One region of the Beduinella massiliensis genome, then DNA from elsewhere that is predicted to be linked to it. Evidence: riboswitches for the same ligand, from Rfam matches in the RefSeq annotation. Region 1 holds a riboswitch; the other holds the start of a gene.

Region 1 (4,724 bases):
AGCGGTTCGCCGCCGGAGACGGTGACGCCGCCCTCCTCCCCGAAGTAGTCGCGGCAGCGCAGAATGCGCGCAAACGCCTGCGCGTCGTCGATTTCCGTGCCGCCCGCCGCATCCCACGTGTCGGGATTGTGGCAGCAGGCGCAGCGCAGCGGGCAGCCCTGCAGGAAGAGCACGAAGCGGATGCCGGGTCCGTCCAGCGTGCTGAAGGATTGGATAGAGTGCATGCGTCCGAGCATGGGCATATCGCCTCTCTTTCTGTGGATGCCGCGGCGCGGTTACATCGCCTCGTGGAACGTGCGCCTTATGACCTCGCGCTGCTGCTCGCGCGAGAGCTTCACGAAGTTGACCGCGTAGCCGGACACGCGGATCGTCAGGTTCGGGTAGTTTTCCGGGTGATCGTAGGCGTCCTGCAAGAGCTCGCGGTTCATGACGTTCACGTTGATGTGATGCGCGCCGCGGCCGAAGTAGCCGTCCAGCAGCGTGCAAAGGTTCCGCTGGCGCTCCGGCAGGGTCCTGCCCAGGGAATCGGGCACGATGGAGAAGGTGTTGGAGATGCCGTCGCGGCAGTCCGCGTAGGGCAGCTTGGCCACGGAATTGAGCGAGGCGAGGGCTCCGCAGGCCTCGCGCCCGTGCATCGGGTTCGCGCCCGGCGCGTAGGGCTCGCCCTTTTGGCGGCCGTCGGGTGTGGCGGCTGTCTTCTTGCCGTAGACCACGTTGGAGGTGATGGTCAGCACCGAGAGCGTGTGCGTCGCGCCCCGGTAGGCGGGGGTCTTACGGAGCTCCTCGATCATCTCGCGCACCATCTGAACGGCGATCTGGTCCACGCGGTCGTCGTCGTTGCCGAACTTGGGGAAGTCGCCCTCGCGCGTAAAGTCCACGATGTAGCCGTTTTCGTCGCGCACCGGGCGCACCTTGGCGTAGCGAATTGCGGAGAGCGAATCCGCGAGCACCGAAAGGCCCGCGACGCCGAACGCCATGAAGCGCTCCACGTCCGTGTCGTGCAGGGCCATCTGCGTCTTTTCATAGGCATACTTGTCGTGCATGTAGTGGATGACGTTCATCGTGTTCACGTAGAGCTCGCACAGCCAGGCGCGATAGGCGGCAAACCGCTCGCAGACCTCGTCGTAGTCGAGCACGTCGCCCGAAAGCACCTGCGAGCGCGGGCCGATGTCGAGTCCGGAAAGCGTGTCGTGGCCGCCGTTGAGCGCGAGCAGCAGCAGCTTGGGCAGGTTGCAGCGCGCGCCGAAGAACTGCATCTGGCGGCCCAGCTTCATCGCGGATACGCAGCAGGCGATGCCGTAGTCGTCGCCGTAGATCGGGCGCATCAGATCGTCGTTTTCGTACTGGATGGAGCTCGTCTCGCACGAGACCTTCGCGCAGAAGCGTTTAAAGGCCTCCGGCAGCGCCTTGGCGTAGAGCACGGTGAGGTTGGGCTCCGGCGCCGCGCCCAGCGTATACAGGGTGTTCAACATGCGGAAGGCGTTCTTCGTCACCAGCGTGCGGCCGTCCTCGCCCATGCCGCCGACGCTCTCCGTGATCCACATCGGATCGCCGCCGAACAGCTCGTTGTATTCCGGCGTGCGCAGGTGACGCGCCATGCGCAGCTTCATCACGAAGTCGTCCATCAGCTCCTGCGCGCCCTCTTCCGTGAGCAGCCCGCGGGCGATGTCGCGCTCGATGTAAATGTCCAGGAAGGTGGAGACGCGCCCGAGCGACATGGCCGCGCCGTTCTGCTCCTTGATGGAGGCGAGGTAGCCGAAGTACGTCCACTGGATAGCTTCGCGCGCGTTCCCGGCGGGCGCGGAGATGTTGTAGCCGTACAGCGAAGCCATCTCCTTCGTCTTTTGCAGGAAGGCGATCTGCTGGAAGAGCTCTTCGCTCTGGCGGATGCTGTCTACATCCATCAGGCTTTTGCCGATGGCCTGCTTGTCGCGCTGCTTTTCCTCGATCAGCCGGTCGATGCCGTACAGCGCCACGCGGCGGTAATCGCCGATGATGCGGCCGCGGCCGTAGGCGTCCGGCAGCCCCGTGATGACGCCGATTTTGCGGGCGCGGCGCATGTCGTCGGTATAGACGCGAAACACGCCGTCGTTGTGCGTGGTGCGGTACATGAATTCGTCCTTCAGCTTTTGAGACATCTCGCAGCCGTAGGCGCGGCAGGCGCCCTCTGCCATGCGCATGCCGCCGAAGGGATTGACGCCGCGCCGCAGCGGCGCCTCGGTCTGAAGGCCCACGATGAGCTCTTCCTCTTTGTCCAGATACCCCGGCGCGTAGTTGAGCAGGCTGGTCGCCACGTCCGTATTGATTGAAAGCACGCCGCCGCGCGCCTGCTCCTCTTTTTGCAGCGCCTGCAGCTTGCCCATCAGGCGCTTCGTGCGCGCGGTCGGGCCCATGAGGAAGGACTCGTCGCCCGAATAGGGCGTGTAATTCCTTTGAATGAAGTCGCGCACGTCGATGCGCTCCTGCCAGATGCCGGGGACAAAACCTTCGTAAGACGAATGATTCATACGCTCACCTCGTGAAGTGCTCCCGGAATTGCAACAAAAAAGGCAATCCCGGTGCGGGATTGCCCAGACGGTCGGCATACATCCTTCATGCTCCCCCGCGGTTGCCCGCGTGAATCCGTCAGTCACATGAAGTGAAATCAGTATAGCAGAGGGGCGCATCGTTGTCAACGGCGATTCCGGTGAAATTTCGCGGCTGGTTTTAGGCGCATTCAGGCGTCAAACCGGATGCGCAGCGTGAGCAGCGCGGCGGCTACGAGAAGCGCAGCGACGGCGGCGACGTCCAGCCAGGTGGGGAGGCTGAGCAATGCGCTGAGCGCAAGGTACAGCGCGCCCGCGCACGCGGCGCCGCAAAAGAGGCGAAGGTGCGCGCCGGCATAGGCGCGCCGCCTTTCGCGCCCGGCATCCCGCGCCGCCTCGAAGCTGGGGCCGCCGTTGATCCAGTAGACGTATTCGCCGCGCCAGATGAGATAAAAGAGCAGCGTAAGCAAGAGCAGCGTTAAAAGCAGGCTTACGCGGGTGATCGCCGCGCCGTCTAGGTGCAGCAGGGCATGCGCGAGCAACGGCACGCCGATGGAGAGGCAGAAAAACACCGCAAGCCAAAGCACGAACGGCTTATACGTCTTTCGGTAGGGATGGGATTGGAAATCCGGCATGCGCTTTTCCTCCTGAATTTTTTGCGTTACAGCGCCGTCCCACGGCTCGGCGCGAACAGCCGCTCCATCGCCGCGCCCTCGAGCGTCAAAAGCTGAATCTTCCTGTCGATGCCGCCGGCGTATCCGGTCAGGCTGCTGTTTGCGCCGACCACACGGTGGCAGGGGATGAGGATGCTGATGGGGTTGTGACCGACTGCGCCGCCCACGGCCTGCGCGCAGACGCTTTTGCCGGCGGCGGTCGAGAGCTCCCTGGCGATGGCACCGTAGGTGGTCACCTGACCATAGGGGATCTTTAAGAGGATGTCCCACACCGACCGGCGAAACGGGCTTCCCTCCGGCGCAAGCGGCAGCGTCATTTCCGGCGCTTCGCCGAGAAAGTAGCGGGTGAGCCACGCGGCGGCCTGCTGAAAGACCGGCAGCGAAACACAGGGTACCGGATCGGGCAGCTTTTCTCTGAAGTATTTTTGCCCCTGAATCCAAAGGCCCGTGATGCTTTGGCCGTCGCTGGCGAGGGTGAGCAGACCGACCGGCGAGGGATATTCCATCGTAAAACAGCTCGACATTCTTCCACGCTCCTCTGCGCCGCCGCGCGTCATTCGTGTTCCTTGCCCGTCATCTCGCGCACCTCCAGGCGAAGGAGCGCGGTGGCTTCGAGGGCCTTTTCCTCAAACGTCCAGCCGTCCCTGCCCGTCATGTGCTCCATGATGGCCTCAAGCGCCGCGCGCTTCGCCTGCGCATCCTCAAGGATGCGAACCGTGCCGTCGCCCATCACGCTTTGAAACCGGAAGGCGTGGGTGCAGGCTGTCTCGCCCGCATGCAGCAGGTGGTTTGTGTCCAGCTCGAAGCTGGCTTCGCCGCCGTTTTGAATCAGGCCGATCTTGCGTCCCTCTCGCGCGCTGTGAAAGTAAAAGACGCCTTTTCCGTTTTCGCGGCGGTAGCCGAAGTTCATCGGCACGATGTATGCCCGGCCCGCGTCCACAAGCCCCAGCCGGCAGCAATCGCAGCGGCGGATGATTTCGTCAATGCGCGCGGCGTCGGTAATCTCCCTGTCTTTTCTGCGCATCTTTGCCATTCCTTTCTTTTCTCCGACGGGCTTTAACGGATGGGAGCGCTTAAGCGCAGCCCCTGCCGCCACGCGGGCGCGGGGCCATCGTCGCCCCAATATTCGTCCAGCCGGACGATTTTGCCTTCCGCGAGCTCGAAGAAGGAAACCACGTGGAAGGAAGGGCCGCCGCCGCGTATCCAGACGCGGGCGACGGAAAGGACGCGGCCCTCCCCGAGGGATTCGGCGCGCTCCACCTCACCCGCCCAGCTGCCGGGGTATTCGCAGTTGGCGCGAAGGAAGCCATCCAGCGTGAAGCGTTCGTTCGTGTTGTGCCAAAGGATTTGGGCGTCCGGATGAAAAAAATTCCGTATCGCCTCTGCGTCCTGCGCGGCGATGGACGCAAAGTAGGGATGCAGCCATCGCTGGCTGTTCATGGATTTCCCTCCTTTTCGTCCTTTTCCGTGCCCAGTTCCCGCCGGACGACGGCCTCAAAATCCGGCAGGTCGCTCAGCGTGTAGC
Region 2 (4,724 bases), 110 kb from region 1:
ATCAAGGAGCCGGACGAGGTCATGCGCCTGCGGCGGGCGAGCGAGATCACGGATCTCGTGTTCGAGGACGCGTTTGCCCGCCTTCGGGAGGGGATGACGGAGCTGGAGCTCGGCGCCGTCTTTTCCGAGTGCTTTGAAAGGCGGGGCGTGGGGCGCTTTCAGGGAGACCCGATGGTCTGTTTCGGAAAGGGCTCGGCGGAGCCGCACCACGCGCCGGGCGACGCGCGGCTGTGTCCGGGCGACGCGGTGAGCGTGGACACGGGCAAGCGCATCGACGGCTATTACAGCGACATGACGCGGACCGTCTTCTTTAGAAGCTGTTCCGCGCTTCAGCGCGAGGTTTACGAGGTCGTGCTGGAGGCGAACCGGGCGGCCATCGCGGCGGTGCGGCCGGGCGTCCCGATCGCGCAGATCGACCGGGCGGCGCGGGAGGTCATCGAGCGCGCGGGATATGGCGACCGCTATCCGCACCGCACCAGCCACGGCATCGGCATCGACTATCACGAGGAGCCGTTCGACGTGGGCGGACGGAACCTGCCGGTGGCGGAAAACATGTGCTTTTCCATCGAGCCGGGCATCTACCTGCCCGGGGCGTTCGGCGTGCGCATCGAGGATCTGGTCTGCGTCACGAAGGAAGGCTGCGAGCTCTTCAATCACCACCCCAAGGAGCTGCGCATCGTCGGCTGATGCCCCGCTGGCATAAAAAATGCTCCGCCGAAGGGATTCCCCCTTCGGCGGAGCGCTGATGCGCTGCTTTTCAGCTTTTAATGATGGAAGAGCCGGATGCCGGTGAAGGCCATCACCATGCCGTACTTGTCGCAGCACTCGATCACGGCGTCGTCGCGCACGGAGCCGCCCGGCTCCGCGACGTACTGAACGCCGCTCTTGTGCGCGCGCTCGATGTTGTCGGAGAAGGGGAAGAAGGCGTCGGAGCCCAGCGTCACGCCCTGCAGGCGGTCGAGCCACGCGCGCTTTTCCTCGCGGGTGAAGACCGGCGGCTTTTCCTTGAAGAGACGCTGCCAGGCGCCGTCCGCCAGCACGTCCATGTACTCCTCGCCGATGTACACGTCGATGGCGTTGTCGCGGTCCGCGCGGCGGATGCCGTCCACGAACGGCAGGTTCAGCACCTGCGGGGACTGGCGGAGGAACCAGTTGTCGGCCTTCTGCCCGGCCAGGCGCGTGCAGTGCACGCGGGATTGCTGGCCCGCGCCCACGCCGATGGCCTGACCGTCCTTCACGAAGCATACGGAGTTGGACTGCGTGTACTTGAGCGTGATGAGCGCGATCTTCAGGTCACGCCGGGCCGCTTCGGGCAGCTCCGTGTTTTTCGTCACGATGTTGGAAAGCAGCGCGTCGTCGATGGGCAGCTCCTGACGCCCCTGCTCGAACGTGACGCCGAAGACCTCCTTGTGCTCCAGCGGGGCGGGGCGGTACTGCTCGTCGATCTGGATGATGCAGTAGCTGCCGTTTTTCTTCTGGCGGAGGATGGACAGCGCCTCCTCGGAATATCCCGGGGCGATCACGCCGTCGGAGACCTCGCGCTTGATAATGGCGGCGGTGCTCGCGTCGCAGGGGTCGGACAGCGCGATGAAGTCGCCGAAGGAGGACATGCGGTCCGCGCCGCGCGCGCGCGCGTAGGCGCAGGCCAGCGGCGAGAGTTCGCCCATGTCGTCCACCCAGTAAATCTTTCTGAGCGTATCGCTGAGCGGCAGGCCCACCGCCGCGCCCGCGGGCGAGACGTGCTTGAACGAGGTGGCGGCTGGCAGCCCGGTCGCCTGCTTCAGCTCGCGAACGAGCTGCCAGCCGTTGAGCGCGTCCAGAAAGTTGATGTAGCCGGGCCTGCCGCCGAGGATCTCCACCGGCAGGTCGCTGGCGTCCGCGACGTAGATGCGCGAGGGCTTCTGGTTGGGGTTGCAGCCGTATTTCAGGGTGAATTCTTTCACGTGGCGTCTTCCTTTCTACTCATAAAGAAGCGGCGTCCTTCGGCCGCCCCGACGGGGATGTCTTACCGGTTCTTGTTGACGATGCGGCTCTCGTGCGCGCCGGACGCGATGTCGATGAAGCGGACGAAGAGGGAGACCTTGTTGTCCTCGTTAAGGCTCTGCCAGAGGAGCCGCGTAAAGGCGTCGATGTCGTTGGGAATGGCGACCGGCCTGGGCTCGCCCGTGAAGCTGGGCAGCGGATCCCCGTCATGCATATAGGTGTGGATGAAGTGGCCCTGCCCCGGCAGGCAGTCGCTGTAGGCGAAGGTAAAGCGGTTGCACTGCGCCGGGTCGCCGTCCGCGCTCTTGAGGATGGACAGCGCGTAGCTGAACGCGCCGTTTTCCACGTGCAGGATGCCGGAGATGCGCGGCGTGTAGTTGGGCGCGTCCGGCTCGAATGCGCGGGTGCGCAGGGATTGCTCAAACGTGAGCTGCCTGTCCATGCCCTCGTAGATCGTGTCCGTCTGATCCCCGTTGGTGACGATCGTCTTGTTGCCGAGCACGCGCACCGGCGCGTAGATGATGAGGCTGGGATCTTTCATCTTCGAGGGGTCGAACGCCTGCGTGCGGATGCCCTCGCCCTCCTCGACGAAGACGCGGTTGCGGCTGTTCTCGCTTCGGCCCATGATGAAGTAGGCGGTCACGGCCGACTTTCCGTCTTCGGACCGGCCGATGACGATTCCCCTGCCGGGATAGGCGTTTTCCTTCAGTTGCTGTTCGAGCGGCGTTTTCAAGCACCATTCCTCCTCTGATCTTTTGAATTGAAAGCGGCCTGGGCGCGGCGGCGATGAAATACGAAAAAAGCCGCACACGTATCCAAGCGTTTGCCCAGACGGTCGGCTTATCCAAGGTTATACTCCCCGTGGTTCCTTCCACTTCCGTCAGTCGTATAACAGCTTCAACGTAGCATGAATTTGGCAAAATGTCAAGCGGGATCGGGCAAAAAAGCGGGCGGGGCGGCGGAAAAAAGGCCCGGCGCGCAGGGCGTCCGGGCCGTGGGGCCAAGGGGATTACTTCGCGAGGATCGCGTCGATGCGCGCGAGCTCTTCGGGCGTGAACCCGGCGTGGCGCAGCGCCGCCGCGTTTTCCACGATCTGCTCCGGGCGGCTGGCGCCGATCAGCGCGGAGGTGACCACCTCGTCGCGCAGCACCCAGCACAGCGCCATCTGGGCGAGGCTCTGATCGCGCGACAGGGCGATTTCGTTCAGCTTTTCAATCTTCGCGATCTTTTCGGGCGTGATGTCGCTGGCGTGCAGGTAACGCGGGTCGTGCGCGGCGCGGGAGTCCGCCGGGATGCCCTTGAGGTACTTGCTCGTGAGCAGGCCGTTTTGCAGCGGCGCAAAGGCGATGCAGCCGACGCTTTCCCGGCGCAGCACGCCGGTCAGCCCGCCCTCGATCCAGCGGTTGAACATGGAGTAGTTCGGCTGGTGGATGAGGCAGGGCGTGCCGAGGGCCTTCAGCGCCTTCACCGCCTCGGAGGTCTGCTCGGCGTTGTAGTTGGAAAGGCCGACGTAGAGCGCCTTGCCCGAGCGCACGATCTGGTCGAGCGCGCCCATCGTCTCCTCGATCGGCGTGTCGGGGTCGGGCCGGTGGTGGTAAAAGATGTCCACGTAGTCAAGGTGCATGCGCCGCAGGCTCTGATCGAGGCTGGCGATCAGGTATTTGCGGCTGCCGTGGTCGCCGTAGGGGCCCTTCCACATGTCGTAACCGGCCTTGGTCGAGATCACCAGCTCGTCGCGGTGGGGCTTCCAGTCGCGGTCCATGTGGACGCCGAAGTTCCGCTCCGCCTCGCCGTAGGGCGGGCCGTAGTTGTTGGCCAGGTCGAAATGGGTGATGCCGTTGTCAAAGGCGGTGCGCAGCAGGCTCTGCTGCACGCCGAAGGGCGTGATGTTGCCGAAGTTATGCCAGAGCCCAAGCGAAATCGCGGGGAGCATCAGGCCGCTGCGCCCGCAGCGGCGGTAAGGCATCGCGTCGTAGCGCGATTCGGCGGGAACGTATGTCATGAAAGCGCCTCCTTCTGCTGATGTGTTTTATTATACAGGAAGTCCTCTTTTGAAGCCATCGCGTTTTCGACGAACCTTCGCGCAGAAACGCTTATTTTCGCGCGCATGCGCAGGAACGCATAGGGGACAATTCACCAAACGCCGGGCCCCATGATGATTGATTCTGCACGTTTTCTGCGTCTTTTGCGCTTTTAGTGCGCGAAAATGCTTTGTATAATGAGTTCACATAAAGCTTGGCGTCGACGGCAAAGAATGCCAACAAATCGTGTAATTATTTGCATATGGAAAAGGGGTAGATCCATGAAAGCTTCGGGTGTCGCAAGAGCGAGGGGGCCGCTGCAAAGGTCGATGGGGCAGCGCATCTGGCATGCCGTCGTCGAATACCGCTATCTGCACCTGATGGTGCTGCCGGGACTTTGTTTTTTTATCCTCTTCAAGTACGTGCCGATGTACGGCATCCTCATCGCCTTTAAAAACTACAAGGGCGCGGCGGGCGGCTTTGCCGCGATCATGCAGTCCGATTGGGTGGGGCTCAAGAACTTCGAGGTTTTCTTCAAGTCGATCTACTGCAAGCGCGTCTTTAGCAACACGATTTACCTGAGCGTCCTGCGCCTGATCTTCAGCTTCCCCGCGCCGATCCTGCTGGCGCTGATGATCAACGAGATCCGCTCTACCTGGTTTAAGCGCACGGTGCAGACGGTGACCTACATGCCCTACTTTCTCTCGTGGGTCGTGGTGG

What was found. Region 1 has a riboswitch for ZMP and ZTP ahead of pflB (formate C-acetyltransferase). Riboswitches for the same ligand answer to the same signal wherever they lie in the genome.
Region 2: another riboswitch for ZMP and ZTP. It lies ahead of C1725_RS15685 (IMP cyclohydrolase); the one in region 1 lies ahead of pflB (formate C-acetyltransferase).

What each region holds. Positions count from the first base shown of each region.
Region 1 is NZ_LT963430.1:3,131,864-3,136,587, reverse strand. Features, by position in the region: gene pflA (pyruvate formate-lyase-activating protein) at 1-236, opposite strand, end outside; gene pflB (formate C-acetyltransferase) at 276-2,507, opposite strand; ZMP/ZTP riboswitch at 2,562-2,643, opposite strand; gene C1725_RS15190 (hypothetical protein) at 2,717-3,160, opposite strand; gene C1725_RS15185 (methylated-DNA--[protein]-cysteine S-methyltransferase) at 3,187-3,723, opposite strand; gene C1725_RS15180 (pyridoxamine 5'-phosphate oxidase family protein) at 3,753-4,223, opposite strand; gene C1725_RS15175 (nuclear transport factor 2 family protein) at 4,256-4,639, opposite strand; gene C1725_RS15170 (hypothetical protein) at 4,636-4,724, opposite strand, start outside.
Region 2 is NZ_LT963430.1:3,239,410-3,244,133, reverse strand. Features, by position in the region: gene C1725_RS15695 (M24 family metallopeptidase) at 1-687, shown strand, start outside; gene C1725_RS15690 (phosphoribosylaminoimidazolecarboxamide formyltransferase) at 765-1,943, opposite strand; gene C1725_RS15685 (IMP cyclohydrolase) at 2,006-2,716, opposite strand; ZMP/ZTP riboswitch at 2,802-2,881, opposite strand; gene C1725_RS15680 (aldo/keto reductase) at 2,993-3,985, opposite strand; gene C1725_RS15675 (ABC transporter permease subunit) at 4,286-4,724, shown strand, end outside.